Regions from separate parts of the Pantoea sp. UBA4549 genome, predicted to be linked through region 1. Evidence: predicted binding sites of a transcription regulator. Region 1 holds the regulator's gene; each other region holds the start of a gene.

Region 1 (3,283 bases):
TTGTGATGGCTCAGCGCATGCTTGACGATCGCCAGCCCCAGTCCGCTGCCCCCTGTTGCCCGGGAACGCGCTTTATCAACGCGGTAAAAGCGCTCCGTCAGGCGCGGAAGATGCTCTTCGCTGATGCCGGGGCCGTTATCGCAAACTTTAAACTCTGCCCCCCGTCGCGTGCGCAGCCAGCTGACAGTGATATGGGTGCCTTCCGGCGTGTGATTAACCGCGTTATAGACCAGGTTAGAGATAGCGCTGCGCAGCTGCTCGTCGTTACCCAGTACGCGCAGATGAGGATCGGTTTGAAAGTGAATAACGTGACGCCCCTGGCTCAGCGTTTCCGCTTCGCGCTGCAGCAGATGCAGCATGGCCGGCACGTCGACCCGCTCTTTGAGATCGAGCGCCGGCGCCGCCTCAATGCGTGACAGCGTCAGCAGCTGCCTGACCAGACTGTCCATGCGCCGGGTCTGCTCCTGCATCGTACCCAGCGCTTTGCTGCGCGTGCGCGCATTCATCGCCTCATCGTCCATCATCTCCAGATAGCCCTGCAGCACCGTGAGCGGCGTGCGCAGTTCATGACTGACGTTGGCAAAAAAGTTGCGGCGGGCGCCCTCCAGCTGATGCATCTGGGTCACGTCGCGCGCCACCATCAGCCACTGCCCTTCACTGTAAGGCATCACGCGGAACTCCATGTGCCGCTGATTGTTCAGTACCACCGTCAGCGGCCGGTCAAAATCGCGCTGGCGGATATAGCGGGAGAATTCCGGATAGCGCAGCAGGTTGAGAATATTCTGGCCGTTATCCTCCGGCCAGCGCAGCCCCAGATGCTGCTGAGCGAGGCCGTTACACCAGAAAATGGTTCCCTCTTCGGTGGTCAGCACCACGGCATCCGGCAGCGACTCCGCGCCGCTGCGAAAGCGTTTGATCAGGTTTCCCAGCTCGCGGCGGCGGCGGCGGTTACGCAGCTGCATCTGATAGAGGCCATAAAACAGCGGCTCCCAGCTGCCGCGCCCGGTGGGTGGTGTCATTGAGCGGTCGACCCACAGCCAGTGGGAGAGACGCATCAGGTTAGCGAAATGCCAGAGCAGAACGCCTGAAACAGCAGCCAGCAGCCACCACGGCAGATAGCCAGACAGCAGGCCGAGCAGCAGCGCAGGCAGACAGGCCAGCGCCAGCTCGGTCAGTAATCGCTTCCAGGAGAGGCGTTCCAGCACGGTAGCAGGCTCCGTTTAGTAGCGGGCAGAGAAACGGTACCCTGTTCCGCGTACGGTTTGTACCATGCGGTCATGGCCGGAGGTTTCCAGTGCTTTACGCAGGCGACGGATATGAACATCAACGGTGCGATCTTCGACATACACATTGGTGCCCCAGACGTGGTTCAGCAGCTGTTCACGACTGTAGACCCGCTCCGGATGCGTCATAAAAAAATGCAGCAGTTTATATTCAGTCGGCCCCATCTCCAGCGGCGTGGTTTCCGACATCACGCGATGTGAGGAGGGATCGAGACTCAGTCCCTGCATCTCAATCACCTCTTCGACCGCCATCGGGGAGATACGCCGCATCACGGCTTTGATGCGCGCCATCAGCTCTTTTGGTGAGAACGGCTTGGTGATGTAATCGTCGGCACCCACTTCCAGCCCGCGCACGCGATCTTCTTCTTCACCGCGCGCGGTCAGCATCATGACCGGGATATCGCGCGTCATGGCTTCACGCTTCAGATGCTTAATAAACTGAATGCCGCTGCCGCCGGGTAACATCCAGTCCAGCAGGATCAGATCGGGCCAGGGCTCAATCAGCCGGCTAATCGCGCTGTCATAATCGTCCGCTTCGATTGGCTGGTAGTCATTCTGTTCCAGCACAAAACATAACATCTCCCGGATGGGTGCTTCATCTTCCACAACCAAAATGCGCTTGGCCATTATTGCTCCTGCGAGTGTGACGGGATGTCACTGGGATATGCGGCGTCATTATGCGTCAGTTTTATGACACTTTTATGAAAAACCCTGCCCGTAAGCAAGAGATAAAAACGGCAGCATCACCGGCAAAAACGTGTTTTTTCCTTTACGGCCGAAGCCGTTATACTGGCCGCCAGCTTTCAGGCAGGACACCCCATGCGCATTATTCACACCGCAGACTGGCATCTCGGTCAGTTTTTTTACAGCAAGAGTCGCGCCGCAGAACATCAGGCTTTTCTCGACTGGCTGCTCCGGCAAATTGCTGAGCATCAGGTTGATGCACTGATCGTGGCAGGCGATCTGTTTGATACCGGCTCGCCCCCCAGTTATGCCCGTGAAATGTTTAACCGGTTCGTCGTCGCGCTACAGCCCAGCGGCTGTCAGCTGATTGTGCTGGCGGGCAATCACGATTCGGTTGCCACGCTGAATGAGTCGCGTGAACTGCTGGCCTGCCTCAATACCCGGGTGATCACCAGCGCCACGCCCGGCGGCGAACAGCAGGTGCTGACGCTGATGCGCCGTGACGGATCGCCGGGCGCACTGCTGTGCGCCATACCCTATCTGCGCCCGCGCGATATTCTGCGCAGCCGGGCCGGTCAGTCCGGTCGCGACAAACAGCTGTCGCTGCTGCAGGCGATTGAACAGCACTATCAGCACTGCTACAACGCTGCCGTGGCAGAACGAGACCGGCTGGATCAGCCGCTGCCGATCATCGCCACCGGCCACCTCACTACCGTGGGCGTGACCAAAAGCGACGCGGTACGCGATATCTATATCGGCACGCTGGATGCGTTTCCGGCGCAGGCGTTTCCGCCCGCAGACTATATTGCGCTCGGCCATATTCACCGCGCGCAGCGGATTGGCGGCACGGATCATATTCGCTACAGCGGCTCCCCTATCCCGCTCAGCTTTGATGAAACCGGACGAGATAAAAGCGTCTTTCTGCTCGATTTTAGCAGCACGCTGGAGCGCGTCACTGCGCTGCCTGTACCCGCCTTTCAGCCTATGCAGATGCTAAAAGGATCGATGGCAGACATTGAGGCACAGCTGGCACAGTTTGCGCGCTATGACGAGCCGCTGCCGGTATGGCTGGATATTGAGATCACCACGCAGGAGTATCTCACCGATCTGCAGCGGCGTATTGAACAGCTCACAGCCACCCTGCCGGTAGAGGTGCTGCTGGTGCGCCGCAGTCGTACGCTGCGTCAGCGCAGCCTGGAGCAGCTCACTAATGAAACACTGAGCGAGTTAAAGGTAGAAGAGGTGTTTGCCCGTCGTCTGGCGCAGGAGTCAGAGCTGGACGCGCAGCAGAGTGACGGGCTGACCCGCCTGTTTCG
Region 2 (3,283 bases), on a different contig from region 1:
CCCCGCCGGGACGTGCATATTGTTCATAATGCCCAGCGTGCCGGCATCCACCTGCGTGGCCCCGTAGTTCCACATAAAATAGCCCAGCCCGGATGCGGCAACGCCCAGCCATATCAGCACGCTCCACTGCAGCGTGGTAGTGGGCAGTTTCTGCGGATTGCCCCACAGCGACCAGGCGAGCGCGGCAATCAGCACCGCACCCAGATAAAACCAGGAGAATGCGGTATGCTGCGGCATGGGCCGCGTCTCCTGCAGCCGCTTGTACCCCACCATGCCGACAGCAAAGCAGAGGTTCGCCGCCTGCACCAGCAGCAGACCCAGCCAGAAATGCTCGCTGACTTTGTCATAGCGAATAATGGCTGCACCCGCTACCGCCAGCAGCGCGCTGAACGCGTAACCAATACGCAGCGGACGCCTGCTCAGCAGATCATAAATCAGCGTGATATAGAGCGGCGTCATCACCGTAAACAACAGAAACTCAGACACGCTCAGGTAGAGATAGGCTTCAAAACTGAGCAGATACATAATGCCGAGCTGCAGCATTCCCACCAGCATATAAAGCAGCAGCGTTGATGCCCGGTAGCCACGCCAGCGCAAAAACGGCAGAAAAATCAGTGCGGCCAGACCCAGGCGCATCAGCACGGAAAACCAGCTATCAACCTGACCTGCCAGGTATTCGCCAATCAGACTGAAAGAAAAAGCCCACAAAACAGTGGTCACAATAAGTAACAGCACGGTACACCACTCCCCGATAAACAGACGCGCTAGTGTAATCAAACCCGCGTGAACCAGCTGAATAATCTGGTTTACAACTGATTATATTTAACTCACTCGCGGCAGGCGGCTGCAGATATGCCCTGGTCAGCGGTTTACGCTCAGACACATTTTCCGGTCAGGATGCGCATTAACCGCGGGTGCAAACGCAGCAAAATGCGCGAAATCCAACATTTCCTGGTTTTTTTCGCTCCTGATTGTCATAAAACTGTAACATATGTGTCACACGTCACAGTAACGGGCAGCAACCATCTCTATTCTTTGCGCGATATGGAAACACCAGGTTTCCTTTGCGCTTATGCGTATTTCTGTCCCAACCTGCTGGGAAATTCATAACTATTCTGCGCCCCGGAGGGCCACACTCATGCTGAGTATCTTTAAACCTGCACCGCATCAGCCTCAGGTGGCTGACGATCGTGTTGATCCGCTTTATCGTCGGCTGCGCTGGCAGATCTTTCTCGGGATCTTTTTTGGCTATGCTGCTTACTATCTGGTACGCAAAAACTTCGCGCTGGCGATGCCCTATCTGGTGGAACAGGGATTTTCACGGGGGGATTTAGGGTTTGCCCTCTCCGGTATCTCTATTGCGTACGGCTTTTCCAAATTCATCATGGGTTCCGTTTCCGATCGCTCAAATCCGCGCGTTTTTCTGCCGGCGGGCCTGATCCTCGCTGCCTCGGTCATGCTGTTTATGGGTTTTGTACCCTGGGCGACCTCCAGCATTATGGTGATGTTTGTGCTGCTGTTCCTGTGTGGCTGGTTCCAGGGAATGGGCTGGCCGCCGTGTGGCCGCACCATGGTGCACTGGTGGTCACAGAAAGAGCGCGGCGGTATCGTCTCCGTGTGGAACTGCGCGCATAACGTCGGAGGCGGTATCCCGCCGCTGCTGTTTCTGCTCGGTATGGCGTGGTTTAACGACTGGAAAGCCGCGCTCTATATGCCCGCCTTTGGGGCGATTCTGATCGCGCTGTTTGCGTTTGCCATGATGCGCGATACGCCGCAATCCTGTGGCCTGCCGCCGATTGAGGCGTGGAAAAATGACTATCCGCCTGATTACAGTGAGAACCATGAACAGGAGCTGACCGCAAAGCAGATCTTTATGCAGTACATTCTGCCCAACAAGCTGCTGTGGTATATCGCGCTGGCAAACGTCTTTGTCTACCTGCTGCGCTACGGCATTCTCGACTGGTCGCCAACCTATCTGAAAGAGGTCAAACACTTTACGCTGGATAAATCCTCCTGGGCCTACTTCCTGTATGAATATGCGGGCATTCCGGGAACGCTGCTGTGCGGCTGGATGTCAGACAAAGTGTTCAGAGGCAATCGCGGCGCGACCGGCGTGTTCTTTATGACGCTGGTGACTATCGCTACCGTGGTCTACTGGCTTAACCCGCCGGGCAATCCGGGTATCGATATGCTCTGTATGATTGTGATTGGCTTTCTGATCTACGGTCCGGTGATGCTGATTGGCCTGCACGCGCTGGAGCTGGCACCGAAGAAAGCTGCCGGCACCGCAGCGGGCTTTACCGGCCTGTTTGGTTATCTGGGCGGCTCTGTAGCAGCCAGCGCTATTGTTGGTTATACCGTTGATTTCTTTGGCTGGGATGGCGGATTTATGGTGATGATCGCCGGCTCGGTACTGGCAGTGGTACTGCTGCTGCTGACCATGATCAACGAACACAAGCATAAAAAACAGCTGGGATAAGCAAAAACAGCTGGGATAAGCGAGGCGGGCCGGGATGCACTACCGGCCCGTTTTTTTACTCCAGAAAGAGTTTACGCAGCGTGTGCGGCACCGCATCGTCCGCGTTGCTGCCAATGATCTCCAGCGACGGCAGCGTATCCTTCAGGCGCTGCTGTCCGTTATGCATGATGCAGCCTTTACCGGCCATACTCAGCATCTCCACATCATTCATGCCATCCCCGAATGCGATGCACGCCTTCAGCGAATGGCCCAGCTGTTTCGCGACGGCCTCCAGCGCATGTCCTTTCGACACGCCGCCCGCCATGACTTCCAGACAGGTTGGCAGCGAAAAACTGACGTTAACGCGATCGCCCCAGCGCGCTTCAATCGCCTGCTCAAGCGGCAGCAGACTGGCCGGATCGCTGCTGGTGAAGAAGACCTTACTGATGCCGTCGGTGGGCAACAGTCCCGGTTCATAGAGCTGATACATAAACTCCGACTCCTGAAAATAGTCCTGCTCATCGGGATGGTGACGGCTCATAAACCACTCATCATCGCGATAAACATGGGTCAGGATATTTTCATCCTGATATTTCAGGGCGTAGAGCTCGCTGGCGATATCGCTGTCGAGATTGTGGCTGAAGATCAGCTCGCCTGCGGCGTTATGCACGCGCGCGCCGTTGGAGGTGATCATATATGCCGGAATGCCGAGTTTGTCGCGCATTTGTCCCACGTCGATATGATGACGACCGGTGGCAAAAACAAAATGGATATCACGCGCCACCAGCGCCTGCAGCGTGGTACGGGCAAACGGCGTCAGACGAT
Region 3 (3,283 bases), on a different contig from region 1:
AAAGGGATCTATCGCCACTATATGCAGAAAGAGATCTACGAGCAGCCTAACGCCATCAAAAACACGCTGGCGGGTCGCTTCCACGACGGAATTGTCGATCTGCGCGAGCTGGGTGAGCATGCAGAGTCGCTGCTGAGCAAAGTAGAGCATATCCAGATTATCGCCTGCGGCACCTCCTACAACTCCGGTATGGTATCGCGCTACTGGTTTGAATCACTGGCGAACATCCCCTGTGACGTTGAGATCGCTTCTGAGTTCCGCTACCGCAAATCCGCAGTACGTAAAAACAGCCTGCTGATCACCCTGTCGCAGTCGGGCGAAACCGCTGATACGCTGGCGGCCCTGCGTCTCTCTAAAGAGCTGGGTTATCTTGGCTCACTGGCTATCTGCAACGTGGCCGGTTCTTCACTGGTGCGCGAATCCGATCTGGCGCTGATGACCAAAGCGGGCACGGAAATTGGCGTGGCTTCCACGAAAGCCTTTACCACGCAGCTGACGGTACTGCTGATGCTGGTGGCTAAACTGGGCCGCCTGCACGGTATGAAGCCGGAAACCGAGCATGAGATTGTCCACGCGCTGCAGGCGCTGCCAAGCCGTATTGAGCAGATGCTGGCGCAGGACAAGATCATTGAGAGCCTGGCAGAAGATTTCTCTGACAAGCATCATGCACTGTTCCTTGGCCGCGGCGATCAATACCCGATTGCCATGGAAGGGGCGCTGAAGCTCAAAGAGATCTCCTATATTCATGCGGAAGCCTATGCGGCTGGCGAGCTGAAACACGGCCCGCTGGCGCTGATTGATGCTGATATGCCGGTGATCGTGGTCGCACCTAACAATGAGCTGCTGGAAAAACTGAAGTCCAACATCGAAGAAGTGCGCGCACGCGGTGGCCTGCTCTATGTCTTCGCCGATGGCGATGCAGGCTTCAGCGACAGCGAAGGGATGAAAATTATCTCACTGCCGCACGTGGAAGAGGTGATCGCCCCTATCTTCTACACCGTGCCGCTGCAGATGCTCTCTTATCATGTGGCGCTGATCAAAGGCACCGACGTGGACCAGCCGCGTAACCTGGCAAAATCGGTTACCGTTGAGTAATCGCTAAGCCGGGCGGGCCTGCAACGGGCCCGCCCGGTTTTTATCTTCGTCATAAAACTGTCATATTTCGTACATTTCGCTGTCATCAAACTGTCCTATTTTCCCTCCAGCAGCAATCACTGACTCCAACTAAAACGGCGTTAAGCCTGATTTATACTCCCCCGGAGGGAACATGACACTGATGCGTAGCACCGTAGCCCGACTCCTCGCCGCCACTTTCGCCGTCAGCGCAGTTTCTGCGTTTGCCGCCACCGATCTGACGGGTGCTGGCGGGACCTTCCCGGCCCCGGTTTATGCCAAGTGGGCAGCAGAGTATCAGCAGGCCACCGGTAGCAAAATCAACTATCAGGGGATCGGCTCTTCGGGTGGCGTAAAGCAGATCATCGCGAAAACGGTGGATTTCGGTGCCTCTGATGCGCCGATGAAAGAGGAAGATCTGCAGAAAAATGGCCTGTTCCAGTTTCCGACCGTTATCGGTGGTGTGGTGCTGGCCGTTAACCTTCCGGGTGTGAAGTCAGGCGAGCTGACCCTTGACGGCAAAACCGTGGGTGACATCTATCTTGGCACCATCAAAAAGTGGAACGATCCGGCGATTGCTAAGCTGAACCCGGACCTGAAGCTGCCTGACACCAATATCAACGTTGTGCGCCGCGCCGATGGCTCCGGTACCTCCTTTGTGTTTACCAGCTACCTGACCAAAGTGAACAGTGACTGGGCAGGCAAAGTAGGCAAAGGCAACACCGTTAACTGGCCAACCGGCCTTGGCGGCAAAGGCAATGATGGCGTGGCCGCCTTTGTGCAGCGTCTGCCAGGTTCAATTGGCTATGTCGAATATGCCTATGCGAAACAGAATAACCTGACCTACACCAAACTGCTGGATGCGGATGGCAAGCCGGTGGCCCCGAGCGAAAGCAGCTTTGCCAACGCCGCGAAAGGCGCTGACTGGAGCAGCTCGTTTGCCCAGGATCTGACGTTCCAGAAAGGTGACGACGCATGGCCGATCGCCTCCACCACTTTTATCCTGATTTACAAAGATCAGGCCAATGCGGAGAAGGGCGCAGAAGTGCTGAAGTTCTTTGACTGGGCCTATAAAGGCGGCAGTAAAACCGCAACGGCGCTGGATTATGCAGCGCTGCCGGAGAGCGTGGTGACGCAGATCCGCGCGGCATGGAAAGCGAATATCAAAGACAGCAGCGGCAAAGCGCTCTGGCAGTAAGCCACTGTCAGACTCGGCGGCTGGCTGAGTATTCCGGGGGCGGCTATCTGGCCGCCCTGCATATCCTCTGAGAACCGAGAATTTTATGGCTGCTACCAAGCCGACATTCAAAGCACCGGGTAAGCAAGGCGACATGATTTTTGGCGCACTGGTCAAACTCTCTGCGCTGATTGTCCTGCTGCTGCTGGGTGGCATTATTGTCTCCCTGATCGTCTCTTCCTGGCCCAGCATTCAGAAGTTTGGCTTCGCCTTTCTCTGGACCAAAACCTGGGATGCCCCAAACGAAGAGTTTGGCGCACTGGTGCCGATTTACGGCACGCTGGTGACCTCCCTGATCGCACTCATCATCGCGGTACCGGTAAGCTTCGGGATCGCGCTGTTTCTGACCGAGCTGGCACCCGGCTGGCTGCGTCGTCCGCTTGGCACCGCCATTGAGCTGCTGGCGGCCATCCCGAGCATTGTTTATGGCATGTGGGGTCTGTTTATCTTTGCGCCGCTGTTTGCAGAATATTTTCAGACGCCGGTCGGCAACGTCATGGCTAACATTCCCATCGTCGGCACGCTGTTCTCCGGCCCGGCGTTTGGTATCGGTATCCTGGCCGCAGGCGTCATTCTGGCGATTATGATCATTCCCTATATCGCTTCGGTGATGCGTGACGTTTTTGAACAGACGCCGGTGATGATGAAAGAGTCCGCATATGGCATCGGCTGCACCACCTGGGAAGTGATCTGGCGCATCGTGCTGCCGTTTACCAAAAACGGCGTTATCGGTGGCGTAATGCTGGGACTGGGGCGTGCGCTGGGAGAGACCATGGCGGTGACCTTTATTATCGGTAACACCTACCAGCTCGACAGCGCTTCGCTGTTTATGCCCGGCAACAGTATTACCTCAGCGCTGGCTAACGAGTTTGCTGAAGCGGAGTCGGGCGTGCATGTCGCTGCGCTGATGGAGCTGGGTCTGATCCTGTTTGT

Evidence for each region. The regulator PhoB, encoded in region 1, activates phosphate uptake and scavenging genes when phosphate is short. The targets are predictions, from matches to a motif close to CTGTCATAAAACTGNCNNAT.
Region 2: glpT (glycerol-3-phosphate transporter) is a predicted target of PhoB. The motif match lies at 972-991, and genes of this name have one in related genera.
Region 3: pstS (phosphate ABC transporter substrate-binding protein PstS) is a predicted target of PhoB. The motif match lies at 1,142-1,161, and genes of this name have one in related genera.

What each region holds. Positions count from the first base shown of each region.
Region 1 covers NZ_DGLH01000006.1:28,570-31,852, reverse strand. The annotation lists gene phoR (phosphate regulon sensor histidine kinase PhoR) at 1-1,205, opposite strand, end outside; gene phoB (phosphate response regulator transcription factor PhoB) at 1,221-1,910, opposite strand; gene sbcD (exonuclease subunit SbcD) at 2,103-3,283, shown strand, end outside.
Region 2 covers NZ_DGLH01000008.1:22,968-26,250, forward strand. The annotation lists gene B3041_RS05910 (carboxylate/amino acid/amine transporter) at 1-735, opposite strand, end outside; gene glpT (glycerol-3-phosphate transporter) at 1,139-2,479, shown strand; gene yigL (sugar/pyridoxal phosphate phosphatase YigL) at 2,535-3,283, opposite strand, start outside.
Region 3 covers NZ_DGLH01000008.1:158,920-162,202, reverse strand. The annotation lists gene glmS (glutamine--fructose-6-phosphate transaminase (isomerizing)) at 1-1,095, shown strand, start outside; gene pstS (phosphate ABC transporter substrate-binding protein PstS) at 1,268-2,311, shown strand; gene pstC (phosphate ABC transporter permease PstC) at 2,397-3,283, shown strand, end outside.